4 regions of the Marinomonas vaga genome follow, and region 4 is predicted to be linked to each of the others. Evidence: predicted binding sites of a transcription regulator. Region 4 holds the regulator's gene; each other region holds the start of a gene.
The links. Region 4 encodes sigma-54, which starts transcription at its own class of promoters, with help from an activator protein. Its sites were predicted from a motif close to TGGCACNNNNNTTGCTNT; they were not measured.
Positions count from the first base shown of each region.

Region 1: the regulator sigma-54 is predicted to act here: its motif matches at 3,112-3,129, upstream of ACZ5DR_RS13015 (MSMEG_0572/Sll0783 family nitrogen starvation response protein).
Region 2: the regulator sigma-54 is predicted to act here: its motif matches at 1,864-1,881, upstream of ACZ5DR_RS03120 (isoamylase early set domain-containing protein).
Region 3: the regulator sigma-54 is predicted to act here: its motif matches at 2,926-2,943, upstream of ACZ5DR_RS16385 (HAD-IIB family hydrolase).

Region 1 covers NZ_AP043903.1:2,771,160-2,776,082, reverse strand. The annotation lists gene ACZ5DR_RS13030 (MSMEG_0567/Sll0786 family nitrogen starvation N-acetyltransferase) at 1-429, opposite strand, end outside; gene ACZ5DR_RS13025 (MSMEG_0568 family radical SAM protein) at 413-1,537, opposite strand; gene ACZ5DR_RS13020 (Nit6803 family nitrilase) at 1,509-2,519, opposite strand; gene ACZ5DR_RS13015 (MSMEG_0572/Sll0783 family nitrogen starvation response protein) at 2,536-3,018, opposite strand; gene ACZ5DR_RS13010 (aminotransferase-like domain-containing protein) at 3,287-4,687, shown strand; gene ACZ5DR_RS13005 (alpha/beta hydrolase) at 4,684-4,923, opposite strand, start outside.
Region 2 covers NZ_AP043903.1:669,414-674,336, reverse strand. The annotation lists gene betB (betaine-aldehyde dehydrogenase) at 1-1,218, opposite strand, end outside; gene ACZ5DR_RS03120 (isoamylase early set domain-containing protein) at 1,499-1,804, opposite strand; gene olsF (bifunctional ornithine lipid synthase OlsF) at 2,172-3,896, opposite strand; gene ACZ5DR_RS03110 (hypothetical protein) at 4,061-4,243, opposite strand; gene ACZ5DR_RS03105 (ChrR family anti-sigma-E factor) at 4,331-4,923, opposite strand, start outside.
Region 3 covers NZ_AP043903.1:3,489,117-3,494,039, forward strand. The annotation lists gene ACZ5DR_RS16375 (Bug family tripartite tricarboxylate transporter substrate binding protein) at 1-890, opposite strand, end outside; gene ACZ5DR_RS16380 (pyridoxal-phosphate-dependent aminotransferase family protein) at 1,155-2,384, opposite strand; gene ACZ5DR_RS16385 (HAD-IIB family hydrolase) at 3,052-3,894, shown strand; gene ACZ5DR_RS16390 (glycosyltransferase family protein) at 3,955-4,923, shown strand, end outside.
Region 4 covers NZ_AP043903.1:3,362,518-3,367,440, forward strand. The annotation lists gene ACZ5DR_RS15885 (calcium/sodium antiporter) at 1-206, shown strand, start outside; gene lptC (LPS export ABC transporter periplasmic protein LptC) at 220-798, shown strand; gene lptA (lipopolysaccharide transport periplasmic protein LptA) at 779-1,279, shown strand; gene lptB (LPS export ABC transporter ATP-binding protein) at 1,297-2,022, shown strand; gene ACZ5DR_RS15905 (RNA polymerase factor sigma-54) at 2,099-3,580, shown strand; gene ACZ5DR_RS15910 (PTS sugar transporter subunit IIA) at 3,592-4,041, shown strand; gene ACZ5DR_RS15915 (HPr family phosphocarrier protein) at 4,051-4,320, shown strand; gene mgtE (magnesium transporter) at 4,329-4,923, shown strand, end outside.

The DNA of each region.
Region 1 (4,923 bases), 590 kb from region 4:
AATTTCAAGGCGGCCTGTCGTCGTCCAATGCAATCGCTTAAACAGCGTTTCATTTTGTGCTTGCACCGTGGCGTGAAATTCATCACACCCCAAGGTGTTAGCACTGCTTACTGCCAGCCGAATTAAGCCAGCACCAAGAACGCCTTGACGACGATAAGCATGTTCAACAGCCAAACGAGATCCCCACCAAACTCGTGGTGATGACTCATGAATACGCACAGTGCCCACCACTTTTTCAGGCATGCCTGCAACCTGCTGAATAGCTACTAAAACCTGTGCTGAGACATCAATTTCATCTGTATCATGGTCTTCAAACAGGCCTTGCTCTTGGCAGAATACATCTCGACGAATACGGCGAGCCTGTTCGATTTCCCAATCATTTTGCGCCCACTTGATCTGGAAATGGTCGTGATTAAAGGTGTTCCACATTGGCAGCCTCCTTTTCGTAGCGAGAGAGTGAGCTGCAAGCACCACATTTGACGCAGCCCGCTTCAGATTTATCGGAGGTAATACCGGCCGTGACTAACTCTTCAGCTAAAGGTTTTAAAACACTTTCCATAAAGGCTTTAGAAGGCGCAGGATGATCCTCTAAGGGCGTGCCGCGAATCGGAACAAAAGGCACCACAAAAGGGTAAACGCCTATTTGCACTAACTTTTTAGATGTTTCGACTATGGCCTCTGCAGTGTCACCCAGTCCCGCCAGAATATAAGTACTCACCTGCCCTCGACCGAACACCGCTACCGCAGCTTCAAAAGCGGCAAAGTACTCGTCTAATGAAACATCTGCTTTTCCTGGTGTAACCTGCTCTCTGACGGCAGGCGTGACTACCTCTAAATGCATTCCTAAGGCATCAATGCCCGCATCTTTCATTTTTTGAAACCAAGCATGATCTTTCGGCGGCTCACATTGGCCTTGGATAGGGACATCAACGACCGCTCTAATGGCCTTTGCGCTATCACACATCACACGAGCACCACGGTCAGGTGTCGCGGGTGTACCAGTCGTCATAACGATATGCTTGATGCCATCCATCTCTACAGCTGCTTTAGCGACTTCAGCGAGTTGCTCTGGTGTTTTGTGGGCGATCGTTCGGCCAGCACTTAGCGACTGACCTATGGAGCAAAATTTACAAGCCTTACGGCGACTCTCGTAACGAATACAGGTCTGTAAGACTGTCGTTGCCAAGACATCAGAACTGTGGAGCGTAGCAATTTGCTCATAAGGAATACCGTCTTCCGTTTGCAAGCCATAAAAATTGGGCGTCTTGGTATACGTCACATCCGTCAGAGGAATCGCGTCACCGTTAGTCTCTAATTGAGTAATTTTCCCATTATCCAAAACATACGGAGACTCCCATGCCGATTGGGTGTACACCGGAACCATCACTGTCGTCCCGTCAATAGTGAGCGCTTGATGATCTGATGGCCCAGCTCCGCCTCTTCTACTTACATGAGTTTGATCACGATTCACCAACCTCAGCCCTTTTGTCTGAAGGTCTGTAATCAGGCTAGATTTCACTGTTTGTGATGATTTCATGGTTTGACTCCCCGGTGACCTCTATAGAAGATTCAACAATGGGTGTTTGAAACATTGGTGTTGTGTACTGGCTTGGGGCATTTTGAATCCGTAAACTTAAAAGTTCAGGGCGAGCGTAATGCCCAACGGAATCCATCATGCGCTTGCGCTTGTCGATTAACCCCATGTCTAAATCTGCGACGATGTAGCCTTCCCCTTCGGTCATAGGCGGCACAAGATGCTTACCTTCAGGCGTAATAATGGCTGTGTTGCAACCATCTCGAAGAGCTTTTTGCATTTCAGGGTCGTCCGTTAAACTTTGGATTTGAATGTCTGTTAACCAACCTGTTGCATTGATCACAAAGCAACCCGACTCCAAGGCATGATGGCGAATGGTCACGTCCATCTGCTCACCAAAGATTGGCCCAACCAGAGACCCAGGGAACTGTGCACAGTGGATTTGCTCGTGTTGGGTCATAAGAGAATATCTGGCAAGAGGGTTATAATGCTCCCAACACGCAAGCGCCCCGACTCGACCAACATTGGTTTCTACAACTTTTAATCCAGCTGCATCACCTTGCCCCCAGATCATGCGCTCATGATAAGTCGGTGTGATTTTTCTGCGTTTCAGAACCAATTCACCGGTGGCGTCAAAAATAAGCTGAGTGTTATACAAGCTGCCGTGATCTCGTTCGTTTACCCCCATCACAATAACCATGCTGTGTTGCTTCGCTTTTCGGCTTAGCGCGTCAGTGGTGGCACTAGGAACTTCGACTGCTTGTTCATAAAGTTTTAAATGAGGTTTACCTTGCTTAACCGGTGGCAAAATAAACGAAAAGTACGGGTAGTAAGGCATAAAGGTTTCAGGAAAAACGATCAGCTCAACCCCATCTTTCGCGGCTTCATCAATGACTGCTAAGACTTTTTCAAGCGTACCGCTCAAACTCTCTAAATCAGGAGAGATTTGAACGGCAGCAGCGCGAACGGTCTGTTTTGATTGCATCGCTGCTGCCTCCTGCTTATACAGTCCAGGTATCGATGATCAACGCATCATCACGTTTGTGAATTAGCTTAAGATCAAGAACATCCAAAGGATTGATAGGACGGATGCCTTCAATCAAAGAGCGCTCTCCGTGGCCGTATAAAGCTTGTAGAGCAAAACGACACGCGTACACTTTGCCTCCTTCTGCCATGAACTTCTTCAATTGATTGTTGAAGTTCATGTGCCCTGGAAATGCTTCATCACCAAGAGTTGGAAAGCCACGCTGAACCCCAAGATTGACGCCTGGGCCGTATAGTAGAATCGAAGTCTCATAACCTTTGCGCAACAAGCGGGTCGCTTGAAGCATATTTACAAAGCCAATAGAGCCTTCGAACGCTACAGTGTGAAATGTCACTAGAGCTTTCTCACCTGCTTCAGCTTTGACGTCTTCAAATACTTTTTCTTCGTAATCAACAAAAAAATCACCGTCTTTATTTAGAGGGAATTCGACTGTAGGCATTGAGTGTTCTCCTTAATTAATTTTGGTTAGAAATCGATACTGCTCAATTTCACAAAATATATTGCACACCTAATGCCAATGATTGCATTTACAAAAGCAATCAATTTGCGATAAATGCTTTTTCCACTCTTTCTAAGAGGTGAATTTTTTTTTAAAATAATGAAAATTTCGTTAAAAATGGCATTTATTGATAATTTATGAATGCACCATTTGATTGCATATATGAAATAATAGTCACTCTTTGAGTGCATTTTGGAAGCTTGTCCCAATGTACAAAGCACAGATAGAGCGCTGGAAAAAAGCCGTAGAAGAGAAAGGTAAATACCCCACTTATAAACTCTTAGCAGACTTGATTGAGCAAGATATAGAGACGGGGAAGCTACAGCCACAAGACAAAATCCCTCCCATGAGAGATCTAGCTGAGATAGTTGGGATCAATTATTCCACAGCATCAAGAGCCTACGCAGAGGCTCGAAAACGCGGTTTAATTGAATCTATAACTGGTGCAGGCACCTTTGCCAAAGGCAAAGTTCCAGCAATAAAACCCAGTTTAGCTCCCTACGAACTAACCATGAACATGGTCATAGAGCCGGCCATACCGACACTAGTAGATGAGATAAAAGACGTTGCCATTAGCACCATCAGTCAAGGTAGCCTATACAAAATGTTGCGCTATCAGGAACATGGAGGAAGCACATTAACTAAAGAATTGGTTAAGCAGCACTTACTGCGTAAAGCTGATCACATCTCCCTTTCTCAACTTGTTATCTCTCAAGGTGTCCATCAAATATTAAGTGCACTTGTTACGCAGCTATGTGACGAACAGCAAGTTATCTGTGTAGATTCACTGACTTATCCAGGCATCAAATCTATAGCAGCACAATTGGGCAAACGACTACACGCACTTGAAAGAGATCATGACGGCCCACTGGTATCCTCATTTGAGGACGCTTGCAAAACACATCAAGTTGCGGCTTTGTACCTAAACCCAACCATGCACAACCCTACCTGTACGTCTATCTCACGAAGCCGTCGAGAGGCATTAGTTGATGTAGCACTGCGCTACAGCATCAACATTATCGAAGACGATGTTTACGAACCACTGGCGGAAAATCCTGCTCCGTCCTTTGCGCAATTGGCTCCTGAGCTCACTTACTACGTATCCAGCTTGTCTAAATGCTTTGGCCCGGGAGTTCGCTTTGGCTTTGTGGCATGTCCTACCAGACGAGCCGCAGAGCATACAAATGGCGCACTACGCTCTCTTAATGTCATGTCAGTACCGATTATGGAGATGATTGTGTCCAATTGGCTTAGAGAAGGCACTGTAGATCGTATGATCCAATCAATACGAAGAGAAGCCAATGCTCGGCAGCAAATCATTTATGATCAGCTTCATGGTATCGCGCTCAATATGGAAGAAAACGCCTTTCATTTCTGGCTCAAATTTCCGAAGACTGTCAGCTGGCACCCAACAGAACTTGCAATAGAACTTCGCTCAAAAGGAATAAGTTCTGTAGCAAGCGTCGCTTTTGCTACAGATAATCACCCACCTCATGCAATGAGAGTATGCTTTGGCGGCCCCTTTAATCGCAGCGATGTTACAGAGCAAATGCAGCGACTCAAGGAAACCTTATTTGAACCTCCACACCTAAATCAAACTCGCTACTAATTCGGTAACGAACGAAGCCATCTTGCTTGTTGAGCAATGGCTTTGTTTGCTTGCTTATCGCCAACAAATAGTGGGTAAGCATGAACGGCTTCCCTCTCTTCGTGGTATAAACATGTTACTCCTGCCCCATCTATTTCCCTTTTTAAGGCCCGGGTTGCAGGCAAAAAAACTTCTCTTGAGCCAGATAAGATAAAGAATTCCACACCGAGCATCTTTAAATTTGACCAACTCATAAC
Region 2 (4,923 bases), 1.1 Mb from region 4:
TGTGTCGTTAGCGCGGCGAATCACATCCGCCTCATCGTTGAAGCTTAATACTGACATGACAGGTCCGAAGATTTCGTCACGTACCTGTGGCATATCATCGGTGCAATCTGTGAAGACCGTTGGAGCAACGAAAGCCCCTTTTTCGCAACCATTAGCAGTGTATTGCTCGCCACCACACAGCAGTGTGGCACCCGCTTCTTGAGCTGCCGTAATGTAGCCAAGCACTTTTTCCATATGGTCTTTGTTGATGAGCGAGCCGACTTGGGTATTCATGTCCATCGGATCACCGATGATCATGGCTTCAGTGCGGGCTTTCAGCTCTTTTGTGAAAGCCTCTAGCATGTCTTCGTGAACGAATACGCGAGTGCCGTTGGTGCACACTTCACCTTGGGTGTAGAAGTTTGCCAACATGGCACCAGAAACCGCTTGGTCGACGGGCATGTCTGGGAAAATGATTAGCGGAGACTTACCGCCAAGTTCCATGGTCACTTCTTTTAGAGAAGAGGCGGCAGCGGACATGACTTTTTTGCCAGTACCTACTTCACCAGTGAAAGAAACTTTGTCGATTTCAGGGTGATTTGTGATGAGCTGACCTGTACGAGCGTCCCCTTGAACCACGTTGAATACGCCATCAGGAAGACCCGCTTCGGTGAAAACTTCCGCAAGACGGTAAGCGGTCAGAGGGGTTTCTTCAGAAGGTTTGAAAATCATTGCGTTACCAGCGGCTAGGGCTGGACCGGATTTCCAACAAGCGATCTGCACTGGGTAGTTCCAGGCACCGATACCCGCACAAATGCCTAGGGGCTCACGGCGAGTGTAGTAGAAGCTGTCTGCGTCTAGGTCTTGGAAATCCCCTTGGATTTTATCTGCAAGGCCTGCGTAGTATTCGATTACATCTGCACCGGTTTGAATATCAACAACCATGGCTTCTTGCATCGGCTTGCCTGTGTCTTGTACTTCCAAGGCGGCGATTTCATCGTTGTATTGACGTAGCAGATCCGCTGCACGTTTAAGGATACGTCCACGTTCAACACCGCTCATGGCAGCCCATTCTTGCTGACCTTTCTTGGCAGAGTCGATGGCTGCTTGCAGTTCTTTTTCCCCTGCAAGTTCTATGGTTGCAAGTACTTCACCTGTTGCTGGGTTCAGTGTCTCGAAGGTTTCACCCGTCGTTGATGCAAGGTAGCGGCCGTGAATGTATTGCTGCTTATGTGCCATGTTTCACCTCTCAGAATCGATCAGCGTATGTGCTGTGTGTTAAAAGTTTAGCGCGTGTCGTTAACTAAATGATCGGCATTTAATTTTTATTAAACGCGCGTTTAATAAAAACCAATTGTACAGAAATTAAGTGGTTTTGACACCACCTTCGGTTAAAACGGATAAATTTTGAGGGTGAAGTAGACGCTTTTGGGGCTTAAAAATGTTTCTTTCAGGCGCAACAAAGCCCTGATTAGTGAGGCATCAGGGCTTTTGCAAAAGTAGGTCGAACGCTTATGGATTAAATGTCGATCACGCAGTTTTGGTCATGACTGACAGGGCTCGGAATATAGGCGTCCGCACTTTCATCATTGACCCAAGTGGTACCGTCAACAAGGTATCGAAACTGATACTGCTTGTCTTTTTCTAGGTTAATAGTCGAGGCGAACACACCTGTCTTCTGCTTACGCATTAACGTGGCTGTCTCATCCCAGTTGTTGAAATCTCCTACCAAGGCGACATTCTTCGCTCCATTTAGAGCGTCTGCTGGTAGCGCAAATTTCACTTTGCATTCAGGCTTGGTTTTTAAGTAGGTCTTTTCAATCATCTTCAGCTCCTTGAGTCTGGTATGAATGGGTGTAGAAGTTATGAACACCTGAAAGATGCAAAGCAAGTCTCACGCCAATGGGGATAAAACATGGTTTTATCCCCAAGTTCGGGTTGTTTTTGGCGTTATAACTTAATCAACATACTAAAAACGCTAAATATGAGGGCGTTTTGTTTAAAATATGCACAATATTCTAGCGCCTGACGCTAAACTTCATGGTGAACATCAAAAAACAATAAGAGGTGACCCTTATGGAATTTGCTCACATTGTTCTCATTGTTCTCGCTGTCGCGTTCGTCGCGAAACTTTCTTACCTGTGGTACATCAAGCACCATGACCATGGTAAACACCATGATCATCATCGCCATTAGTGCTCGGCGTTTGCTTCCAAGTAGCGCTTACGCTTGCTGTCTTTGACTTTGTTTAGGTCGACAAGTACGAGTCCATCGATGCAGTAGCCAAAGTCAGCATCTACGCCGAAATCTAAGAAGCGTACGCCATCGTCTTCACACAGCTCGCTGTACTGTTTAAATAAAGTCGGTACAGCAGCTCCTACATTGCCTAATTGCTCTTTCAGGGTACGAAAATCCTCTTCGTAGTTGTTGCCGACGAAATAGCTTTTCATTAGGGCTTGGTTGTCTACAGAGATACGGTAGGGAGTGTAGGAGGAGGCCAAATACTCAGGATCAGAGAAATAGGTACGGTAGAAGTAGACGATCATATCTTTGGCAATGTCTGGCACATTACCACTCAGACTGACAGGGCCGAACATGAAACGCACTTCTGGGTGGCGCACCAAATAAGCGCCAATGCCATACCAAAGATAGTCAAGGCTACGTTTGCCCCAGTATTTGGGTTGTACAAAACTGCGTCCTAATTCAATGCCTTGCATAAAATAGGGCTCCATATCACAGCTGTAACTAAATAAGCTTGCGCTGTAGATGGTTTGATCCTGATCCGCCTGCAGGTATTTGTAGACTTCGCCAATTCGGTAGGCCCCGACGATTTCAAGCTCGTCTTCATCCCAAAGAATTAGATGGCGATAGTATTGATCATATTTGTCTAAATCTTTTTTCTCACCAGTCCCTTCCCCCACTTTACGAAAAGCAACTTCCCGTAAGCGACCGATCTCTTGCATCAAACTAGAGTCGTGTTCGTAGTCTACAAGATAGATTTGTTTATTGTCCTTGGTACTGCCCAGGTGCTCCGCTCGTTTGAGCTCTGCTTTCAGTTGTTGGCGGTTTTGTGGGTGAGAAACGGTTTTTTCTGTTTTAAGAAGCGGTTTACGACCCTTGGCAATACGGTAAAGATGGCGCTTAACCAGTTTGTTCTTTTCTTTGGTGCTTAAGGGTAAACGCGCCAATTCTTGAATTGGAATAGGTTGGCCCACTTGCATAGGAATGCGACGATTTCGCTGGCGGAACATTTCATTGGCCAGTTGAACCGTAGACAGGGGGCGATAGATCCATGAGCTGGTGTAAAACAGCATGGAGTTTCGGCCACCAATATGCACAGGTAAAAGAGGGCTATTGGTTTTTTGGGCGATCTTTAAGTAGCTTGAGTTCCAAGCTAGGTCTTTTACTCCGCTTGGAGACAGTCGAGAGACTTCCCCAGCAGGGAAGATGATGACTGCTTCTTCCCTATGTAGACAATCCATGATGGCTTTTAGTTGTGAGCGCCCAGTTTTACCGCCGATATTGTCCACTGGCAGAACCAATCCTTTTAAAGCATCGAATCCTAGCAGTAAGTCGTTGGCAACGATTTTGACATCCGTGCGAATCTCGCCGATTAGGCGCAGTATAGCGAGGCCGTCAAGTGCCCCAAGAGGATGGTTGGCGACGATTAGAGTTCGCCCCACCGCTGGAATATTGCGGCGGTCCACTTGGCTGACTTGATAGCCAAAGTTGAAATGATCCAGTACTCGGTCGATGAATTCAAAACCGATGCAGTCACCGTTATGCTCCAGAAAATCGTTGACTTCGGATTCATGAAACAGCCGCTTTAACAAACTCAATGTGGGCTTGGTTATTAAGGGGCTTTTTTCAAAGAATTGAGGGGATTTGTCTGCAATCAGTTGTTCGACTTGTAGCACGATGCGCTCCGTTAGCCTGTATCATCTAATGAATAGGCTATGACTAGTACATGACAAGTCGGTGACGCTTTTATGTAGGCTTGATGACAGCGGATCGCTTGTGGCAAATGGGTATAAAAAAGCCGACTCAGGAGGTCGGCTTGTTAAGATCTTAGAGAGTCGGCTTACTCAGCTTTCGGCTTGCTGTTACCGAGCGTGATGTGGCGAGATCCCTTGAAATTGGTTTGTCCACTGACGCCAGAATCGATTTGTTCGATTTGGCCGCCACGGGATAAAAACTCTTCCATTTGTTTAGCAATTGAGTCAGAGGTTTCCACCGCTGCTGGTTGCTTCTTCTTAGTCGCCATAATCTGTTCCCTTATTCTTTTCAATTGATGTATCTGTGATCATATCAAATTTCGCCTTCCCTGGCTTGAGTTTATTTTTTAGACGATCTATGCCTCGGCTGGGGTATTGTTCGGATGGAAACGACGCATGATGGGGTTCAAGAATCGAGTCAGCCATCCGGTGAACTCGATGGGCGCATCGAGAACGATCAAACAAATACATTCCGCGTCTTTGGTAACCCGAGGCTTATGCTTGTCATCATCGTTACGACAGATGAAATCTCCGCGACGATAGACCCCTTCTTCATCGGAGAAGGCTCCTGTCAAAACCAGCGTAATTTCGTTGCCAGTGTGAGTATGGGTAGGCATGTGCGCACCGGCTTTGATACGCGATAAAGCCACTTGGGCACCACCGGGTTCACTGCTGAGCATCGCCAACTTGAATGACGGTGTGAGACTCATCCAACTTAGGCTATCGAAGCCTTTTGGAATCAAGCGACGTAGCGAAGCAGGAATGTCTTTAAGGGTTTCATTAAGCTCAGAAGCTTGAGTAACTTCTGTCTTAGCTGAGACCTCTGTTTGCCCTTGAATGGCTTCTAGCACATTGGCTTTTAGGGCTGACAACTGGCTATCAGAAGCACTGGTTGGCTGCTCAGAAAAGAGTTCTGCCCCAAGCGTATTGAGACGTTTAAGTTGTTCGC
Region 3 (4,923 bases), 130 kb from region 4:
CCGTTTTTAGTCATCACATCTTTCCACTCTTGAGTACCGCTAAGCTCTTCAACAGTGTCAACCCACCAGTCGTAAGAATCTTGGCTTGCATTACCCGGCACGTAGAAGCCACGCCAGTTTGGCGCAACAGAACTGATACCTTGCTCCATCGCTGTTGGGATCTGATCGAATGGTGCAGGTAGACGCTCTTCAGAAAGCACAGCAAGTACACGTAGGTCACCAGAATCCATGAAGCCTTTTACTTCAGAGATGTCACCAGTAAACGCATCAACGTGACCGCCAACTACTTGTACCAATGCTTCAGAACCACCGCTGAACGCTAGGTAACGAATTTTTGGAAGGTTTTCAACATTTGCTTCTTTTGCTGTGATCAAAACTTTCAAGTGATCCCAGCCGCCTGATGCACTACCACCTGCGAATTTCACCGCACCTGGATTGCCTTTCAAAGCGTCCATCATTTGCTTAAGAGAAGTGTATTTAGAATCTTTGCCGACAGCGATAACGCCGTAATCAGCACCCAGTGTACCGACCCATTTCACTTGGTCTGCATTCATACCTGGGAATTGGCCTTGAGCAAGGCGCGTGGTTGTTGCAGTAGACGCAGCAACAATTAGGGATTCATCTTTGTCACGTTTACTAACAGTGTGGGCGAATGCAACACCGCCACCTGCACCTGCCATGTTGACAGTTTGAACGTTACCTTTGATGTAATCTAAATCTGTAAGTACCTTGCCAACGCTACGACACGTAAAGTCCCAACCACCACCTGGGTTTGCTGGAGCGATACATTCAGCACTGCGAGCTGGCTCGTAGGCATACGCTTGTCCTGCGATAGTTAGAGCGGCTGTACCCGCAACAAGAACAGACTTAACTGACATGGTTTTAAGCATGATTTATCTCCTGCTTTTATTGTTTTTGTATTTAGATAATTAAGAACATCCGTCAATACGAACACCCTATGCGCACAACATACTCCGCTAACCTGTCACGATCCTGTCATCGAACATATTTTTTACACAAAGCAACAAAAAACATGCAACAAGACCCTGCGCCAAGTATCTTTAGGCAAAGTGATATAGAGCCTAGTACAAAAACAAAAAATGCCCATGATGAAATCATCATGGGCATTTTTATTCAGCCATGTGAAGCTTGAGTTAGGCGACGCTGCGAGAAATTAACCGAGGCGTGCTCTGTAAGTAAGCTTCCATCTCAGCCATACCATTAGGCTGATCGACTTTAACCCCAAGATCACGCATGGTACTACCTAATGCATGTAAGGTGCGGAACAGGTTGTGTTCTCGACACTGCTCTCCCATTTGCCCGATGCGCACAATAGGCTGACCGAAAGATCCCGCGATCTCGACTCGATAGACATCGGAAATATGATCACATATCTGTTTTGCTGACAGGCCCTCTGGGATGTTGATACCCACTACTGAATTCAAACGGGCTTTTCCTTGGATAAATAAATCCAAGCCCATTCCTTCAATACCCGCCTGCAAGGCACTAGAACAACGCTCATGGCGAGCGAAACGCTGCTCAAGCGTTTCTTCACAGACCAGTTTTAAGGCTTCATGCAAAGCCATAATGCCAGACACAGGGGCTGTATAATGATAGCCATCTCGGTGCCAAAAGTTTTCGGCTAATTTGGCATCAAAACACCAATGGGTCACAGGCTTAGTGCGGCTTTCAATGGCTTGCCAAGCATCATTAGAAAACGCCACCAAAGACACCCCTGGGATAGAAGACAAACCTTTTTGCCCACCCGTAATGACGCAGTCAACGTTCCATTCATCCATTTTTAGGGGCATGGTGCTCAAGGTACACACCGCATCGACTACCACTAAGCAACCATAGGATTTAGCAATCCCGGCAATTTCTTTTAAAGTGTGGTTACAAACCGTGTTAGAGGTTTCTCCCTGCACCATGCTGATCACTTTAGGACGCACTTGCTCAATGGCCTTTCTAACCCGCTCAGGGTCAGCGGCTTCATGAACAGGAATATGCAATTCATGAACATCTGCGCCAACACGGGTCGCCATTTCCGCCATGCGATGGCTAAAAAAGCCATTATTCAGACAAAGAATCTTTTCACCCGGCTGAAGCAAGTTCACAGCCGACATCTCCATGGCCGCCGAAGCTGGCCCCGCAACACCTAATACCCACTTGGATTCCGTTTGAAACACATAACGCGCCATCTGCTTCACTTGATCAATCACCTTGGCCATGGTTGGGCCTAAATGATTGATAACCACTGAATTGGCTTTGGCGACACGCTCAGGGATAGGTACCGGACCGGCGCCCATCATAAGCAGAGGTTCTTGAGGAAGAATATCGTAAAGGGATTGAAGTTGAGGACGGGGAATACCCGTGGAAGAGTCCATAGTTAGCCTGCCTTTAAATCTGCGAAAATGAAAAATCCATCTCGATTAGCAGAAAAATCTAATATCGAAAAATTCGTTATTTCAGTACAAAACTCGGTGATATTTGGTTTTTCAAAATAATCGTCTGAAATAGTACTGCAAAAAAACTCATTTTAAGAGTCTAGATTTTGAAAAGAGTCGAATAAACCAGAATGCTTATCATCCCCCATATATGCCACTTACTCGCTGTTTCATTAGTAGTATTTTTAACTTTCTGAGGCCACCACCGACTTCAACCTAAACACTCCCACAACAAGCCCACAAAAAGAGCAAAACCACCGCAACAATATTGTGCGCCACAAAATAGAGCACCAAAACAGTGCGCCATGGGTTTTTATTACTCTCCTGCTCCACTCCATTTAATGAAGTAAAACAGAATCTTAGACTCCCTTTGATTCCTCATAAATCCTTGGAGTATGAGTGTTCCTCTGTGCTCAGCTGTCACAAAACTGTGTTGGAAGCCCCTTACACTTTCATTCAATGGCGACCATATAAAACACGCTGGCAAGCTAATTGCTTTAACCTAGTAATAGAGTCGTTTCAAAAATGACTGGGCAAATGGATTTACATACATTTCCATGCCCCTTAAATCAACTTTAGGAGGAAAGGGTGAAGTTCAGAGGGTTAATTGACTTCATCTGATTACATGACATCCAAACTGATCGTATTTACGGATTTAGATGGCACACTACTTGATCACTTTGATTACAGTTTCCAGGCTGCAAGCACTGCACTGACCACACTAAAAACACTGGGCATCCCTTGTGTGATCAACACCAGCAAAACCTACTCAGAACTACTTTCTCTGCGCCAAGACTTACGTCATCGTGATCCATTCATTACCGAAAATGGCGCCGCGGTCTATCTGCCAAAGACTTGCTCACTTCAAGCCACAGATGAACTGCAAAGTCATGGGGATTATTGGGTAAAAGCTTTCGGCCCCAGTCGAGTAAATCTTATTGAGCTGGCTCTCAGTTTCAAAGACACCTATGACTTCACTTGCTACAGCGAATTAACCCCAGAACAACTTGCGGAATACACAGGCTTAGATCTAGCCAGCGCCTCCCTATCACTACAGAGAGAGTTCACCGAACCACTAATATGGAATGACTCTCAAAATGCTCTTGAGTCATTAAAAACAGAGATGGCAAAGCACGGTGTGAAAGTTCAAAAAGGCGGTCGCTTCGTTCACCTTATGGGAGAAGCCTGTGACAAAGCGGTCGCTATGGAATGGCTTAATCAGCAGTACCAAGACAAATACCAAGAACAAACCAAAACTATCGCTTTGGGTGACGGTGAAAATGACGTAGGCATGATTGGCCAAGCCAACATCCCAGTAGTAGTGCGCTCACCAGTACATATTCCACCAGAAATCCCAAACCGATCAGATGTTTGGATTACCGAATCCTATGGCCCAACGGGCTGGAGTGAGGCCATAAATAAGGCACTTGCTACGGAAGGTTACGTATAACAATAATGCTGGCCAAGTCACATTTGGTCATAACGCATACACATGCTTTAGGAGATTAAAATGGGTGATTTCTATCAAAACGGCATCATTACGACACTACACAATCTAGCCAACCGTCCACTGGAAGACATGGAGAATGAGCTCTGCGAATTCGCCAAAAAGCGCCCTCTCGCGTTGATCTTGCCATGCTTGTACTCGGAACTAGAAACCGATGCCATGCCAAACATCATTAAGCATCTTAAAGAAGTTCCCTACCTAGATGAAATCATTATCGGGTTGGATCGCGCCACCGAAGAACAGTACCGCCATGCACTGGAGTTTTTCTCCCAGTTACCACAAAAGCACAAAGTCCTTTGGAATGATGGCCCTCGCTTGCGCGCCATTGATGAAGTTCTAAAAGGCGAAGCTCTGTCTCCATCCGATCCTGGCAAAGGCCGCAATGTCTGGTTTTGTATGGGCTACACCTTGTCCGCTTCGGAAGCCGAATCCGTTGCCATGCATGACTGCGACATCGTCACCTATGACCGTAGCCTATTAGCACGCCTCATTTATCCCGTCGCGAACCCGAATTTTAACTATGAATTCTGTAAAGGCTTTTACGCCCGTACCGCCAACGGCAAGATGAATGGTCGTGTTAGCCGCCTACTCGTGACACCATTACTCTACTCACTGAAAAAAGTTTTGGGGCACTTGGATTACCTAGACTACCTAGACAGCTACCGTTATTCCCTTGCAGGTGAGTTCTCTTTCCGCCGAGATGTAATGACCGATCTTCGCATTCCAAGTGATTGGGGGTTAGAAGTAGGCGTATTGAGTGAGATGTACCGTAACTACTCCACTAACCGCCTATGTCAGGTAGATATTGCCGATGTGTACGATCACAAGCATCAGGACCTGTCAGCAGACAACGATGCTGGTGGTTTGTCTAAAATGTCCATCGACATCACTAAAGCCATCTTCCGTAAGCTAGCAACCAACGGAATCGTCTTTAACCAAGAAACGTTCCGTACTATCAAGGCCACTTATTAC
Region 4 (4,923 bases):
CCGTTTTACCATTACCTGCCTTATTAGCGCCTGGAGCACTTGAAAACAGCATCATGAGTCGGGATTATTGGTGGATGTTCGGACTGTCTGTCATTTTTGCATTATCGGTGTTCGTGTTTAACAAACATCACGGCCGCAGTATCCCCAAGTGGATGGCATTCCCTTTACTGGGCGCATACGGCACCTACATGTATTCATTAGTTTAATCTGGAAGTAAATGTGGCCATCAAATACATACTAGAACGCAAACGCTTAATAGGTGTTGCCTGCATACTCATTGTATTCGTTTTGATTTTCATACTCGGCAATAAACCTTCTTTATATCTAATTGAGGAGCAAAAGCTAGTCAGCTCTCCCGATTACTTTTTAGAAAACGTGACCACCAAAACGTATGCCGTAAATGGCAACCTAGTTGAAGAAGTTGCAGCGAATACAGCTAATCACTACAACGCTTCTAAAGAAACCTTGCTGATTCGACCAGTGATCACACGCACCGAGCCAGGGGCAACCACTATTGCACAAGCTGAGAATGGTGCCATTAATGACTCTTCGAAAAATTTCACGCTCAATGGAGATGCTTCTGTTGTTCGTACCAGTTCTGACAATAAAAATGTTAAAATTGAAGCACAAACGATTACTTATGATGATTCAAGCCAGCTGATCACAGGTAAAGCACAAGCAAAACTCAGTAGCGCTCAGATAAATACATCTTCTGACATCATCATTCACAACCTAAAAGAAGAAACAACGTCCCTCGATGGCGGTGTAGTAGGTACTTATGAACCAGAAAAAAATTAAGCTAATTTCAACCCTTGCCATAATACTTTCAGTGCCTGCCTATGCACTACCTGATGATCAATCTCAACCGATCAGCGTAGAGGCAGACAAGGCCACCTTTGATCAAAAAAGTGGCGTTGCAACCTATAAGGGTAATGTTATCGCAACCCAAGGCAGCATTCGGATCGTGGCTGAAAGCTTAATCATAAATACCAACACTGCCACGAGTGCTTTTCAGTCTCTCCATGCAACAGGAACTCCATCGGAATTCTCACAAGTACTTGATGAAGCTGGCACACTGCTTAAAGCAACAGGAAACACTCTTGATTACGACACCTCAGCGGGTGAGCTAGAAATTCATAAAAACGGCTTCCTAAAACGTGGTGACAACGAAATCGCGGCGGATTACATACATTACTACATGGAGACCGATGTTTTTAACGCCGAGAATCGTGGTTCAGGCCGCGTAAACATGACCCTACAGCCAGCCACCGAGCAGTAGCATCAAGGATAAACAGCATGGCTATTTTAGAAGCGAAGCACCTCGCAAAAAGCTACAAGAAAAGACAAGTAGTAAAAGACGTTTCTCTTGACGTGAGCACGGGGCAAGCCGTGGGCCTACTGGGGCCAAATGGTGCAGGAAAGACCACTTGTTTTTACATGATTGTCGGCATGGTCACCAACGACCAAGGGGGCATATATATTGATGGGGAAGACATCACCCAAGATGCCATGCATACTCGCGCTCAAAAAGGGGTCGGCTATTTGCCTCAAGAGGCTTCAATATTTCGAAAGATGAGCGTAGAAGATAATATCTCTGCTATCTTAGAGACGCGCAAGGAGCTATCGAAAGCTGAGCGTAAAGAAAAGCTAGAAAGCTTACTAGAAGAGTTTCATGTCACGCACATCCGTAAAAATTTAGGTATGGCGTTATCAGGTGGCGAACGACGCCGAGTTGAGATCGCTCGAGCATTGGCCATGAACCCTAAGTTTATCCTGCTTGACGAACCCTTTGCTGGCGTCGACCCTATTTCAGTAGGTGACATCAAGCAAATCATCCGCCACTTGCAAAATAGCGGTATCGGCGTACTTATTACAGACCACAATGTGCGAGAGACCCTAGATATCTGTGACAAAGCATACATTGTAGGCAATGGGCATATTATTGCCTCTGGCTCCGCTGAGACCATAATAAACAATGAGCAAGTCAAGAAAATTTATCTGGGCGACGACTTCCGCCTGTAAGCCCCTTATTTTTCCCATCAAAAGGGAGTAGTATGCATAACTCATTCCAAAATTCTAATTTTAAAAGAGTTGCGCTATGAAGCAGTCTTTGCAACTTAAAATCGGTCAGCAGTTAACAATGACACCTCAGCTACAGCAAGCAATCAAATTGCTGCAGCTGTCAACGCTCGACCTACAACAAGAAATACATGACTTCTTGGAGTCCAATCCTTTACTAGAGTTAGACGAGGAAGAAAACTTCAACCATGACGCTGAGGCAAAAGTTGCCGAAGCGGCTTCGACAGTAGAGAACATTGACTCCAACCAAGAGTCTTCAGAGGACTCCCGTGTCGAGTCAGAATGGACGGAAAGCATCCCAAATGAACTTTCCATTGATAGTAACTGGGATGACACCTACCAGAACTCAGCAGCGGCGTCTGACAGCCCAGCCTTCGAGGGCGAACAAGATCTAGACAGTCGAAATGCACTATCAGAAGACATTCAAGACCACCTAATCTGGCAACTCAATCTGACTCACATGTCCGATAAGGATATTGAGATCGCTTACGCCATCATAGACAGCGTACAGCCAGACGGCTACCTTTCAGCGACCCTTGAAGAAATTTTCACAGGACTAACAAAGGAACTGGAAGATTTAGAATTCGATGAAGTAGAAGCCGTTCAACACCGGTTGCAACGCTTTGACCCCGTGGGCGTGTGTTCTCAAGATTTACGGGAATGTCTATTAGTACAATTGGAAGCTTACAAAGATCATCCTCTCTATCGCAGCACCCATCTAGTTGTGGATCAACACCTTGGACTGTTAGGCAACAGAGACTACACTCAACTAACACGCAAAACCAAGCTCAAAGAAGACGCCTTAAAAGAAGTCATCGGTTTAATCCAACAGCTTAACCCACGCCCTGGATCCCTCGTTGATACCAGTGATACTGACTACGTAATCCCGGACGTAAGTGTTAAAAAGCATAAGGGTGTATGGCAGGTTGAACTTAACAATGATGCCCTACCGCCCGTAAAAATTAATGAAACTTACTCTGCAATGCTAGCCACATCGAAGTCCAATGATGATGTGTCTTATATCCGTAACTCTTTACAAGAAGCCAAGTGGTTTTTAAAAAGCCTGCAAAGCCGTAACGAGACCTTACTGAAAGTTGCCAGCTGCATCGTCTCTCGCCAAGTGGAATTCTTCGAAATTGGTGAGGAAGCCATGAAACCTATGGTGTTGCATGATGTCGCAGAAGAAGTAGGAATGCACGAGTCAACCATATCTCGAGTGACGACACAAAAGTACATGCATACACCCCGAGGCATATTTGAGCTGAAATACTTTTTCTCAAGCCATGTGAACACAGCATCCGGTGGCGAGTGCTCGTCAACAGCCATACGGGCCATGATTAAGAAGCTGGTTGCAGATGAACCAGCCAAAAAACCGCTTAGCGACAACAAACTCGCAACTATTTTAGCTGACCAAGGTATCCAAGTTGCCCGAAGAACTGTTGCGAAATACCGCGAAGCGATGAATATTCCACCATCTAACGAACGTAAACGTCTCATTTAAAGGTTTTTAACATGTCCGTCAAAAACTTAGTGAAGCCAGAATTAGTCTTTGCGAAAGAAAGCACCACAAGCAAAAAGCGCCTTCTTGAGCAAATATCAGAAGCCATCAGCTCACGCTTACACTGTAATGCTGAAGAAGTGTACGATGCATTACTCGGCCGAGAGAAACTTGGAAGCACAGGCATCGGAAATGGCATCGCCATCCCCCATTGCCGCCTAGAACAAGCCAGCCATGCCACCATAGTATTAATGTCTTTGGATACCCCCATTGACTTTGATTCCATTGATCGCAAGCCCGTTGACTTAATCTTTGCTTTAATTGTGCCGCCACACCAATGTGATGACCATCTAGCGACCTTGGCACAGATTGCTGAGTTGGCTCAATCAAGCGAGAAACTGGACACTCTCCGCGCTCAAACTAATAATGGTGACCTGCAGAACGCATTCGAACCATTAACGTAAGGACACAGCATGCTAGAGCAATCTATAGAGATAATTAATAAGCTTGGTCTGCATGCTCGAGCAGCAGGCAAACTAGTTGAGACCACTTCGCAATTTTCGTCTGACGTAACCATTGAGAAAGAAGGCCGAAACGTGGATGGCAAAAGCATTATGGCAATGATGATGCTAGCTGCAGCAAAAGGCACCACCATCAAGGTAAAAGTTAATGGTTCAGACGAAGAAGCTGCCATGGCAGCCATCATAGAGCTTATTAATAACCGCTTTGATGAAGGCGAATAACAGCAACTATGAGCAGTGAGCAAACCACCCTTGAACATTTGCAGGCCGTATCTGACTCTTTAGAGACAGGCGCCACCATGCAAATACGCTACCTTCTGAATGGCGCATTACCCGCTCAGGATGTTGCTCGCTTATTAGAATCCAGCCCCCCCAAAGAACGTAAACTTCTTTGGGAGCTTATTGACCACAAAAACCAAGGTGAAGTCCTCCAGTATGTAACCGAAGAAATCAGTATCCAGTTTATGAAATCCATGGATACAGAACGACTTCTAGCGGTTTCTGAACACTTTGATAACGACGATTTAGCCGACATACTTCAACAACTACCAGAAACATTGGTAAAAGAAGTACTGGCTTCCATGACGGCACAAAATCGTGCACGCATGGAAGCACTCCTCAGCTATTCAGAGGACTCAGCCGGCGGCCTGATGAACACGGACACCATCACCATACGTCCGAACATCACCGTCGACATAGCATTTCGATTTTTACGCCGTCATAACGAGTTACCAGAAATGACCGACAGCCTCTTGGTGGTCAGTCGTTCTGATCGCTTTTTAGGCATTTTACCCCTAACGAAACTACTGGTTGCTGATCCTGAAG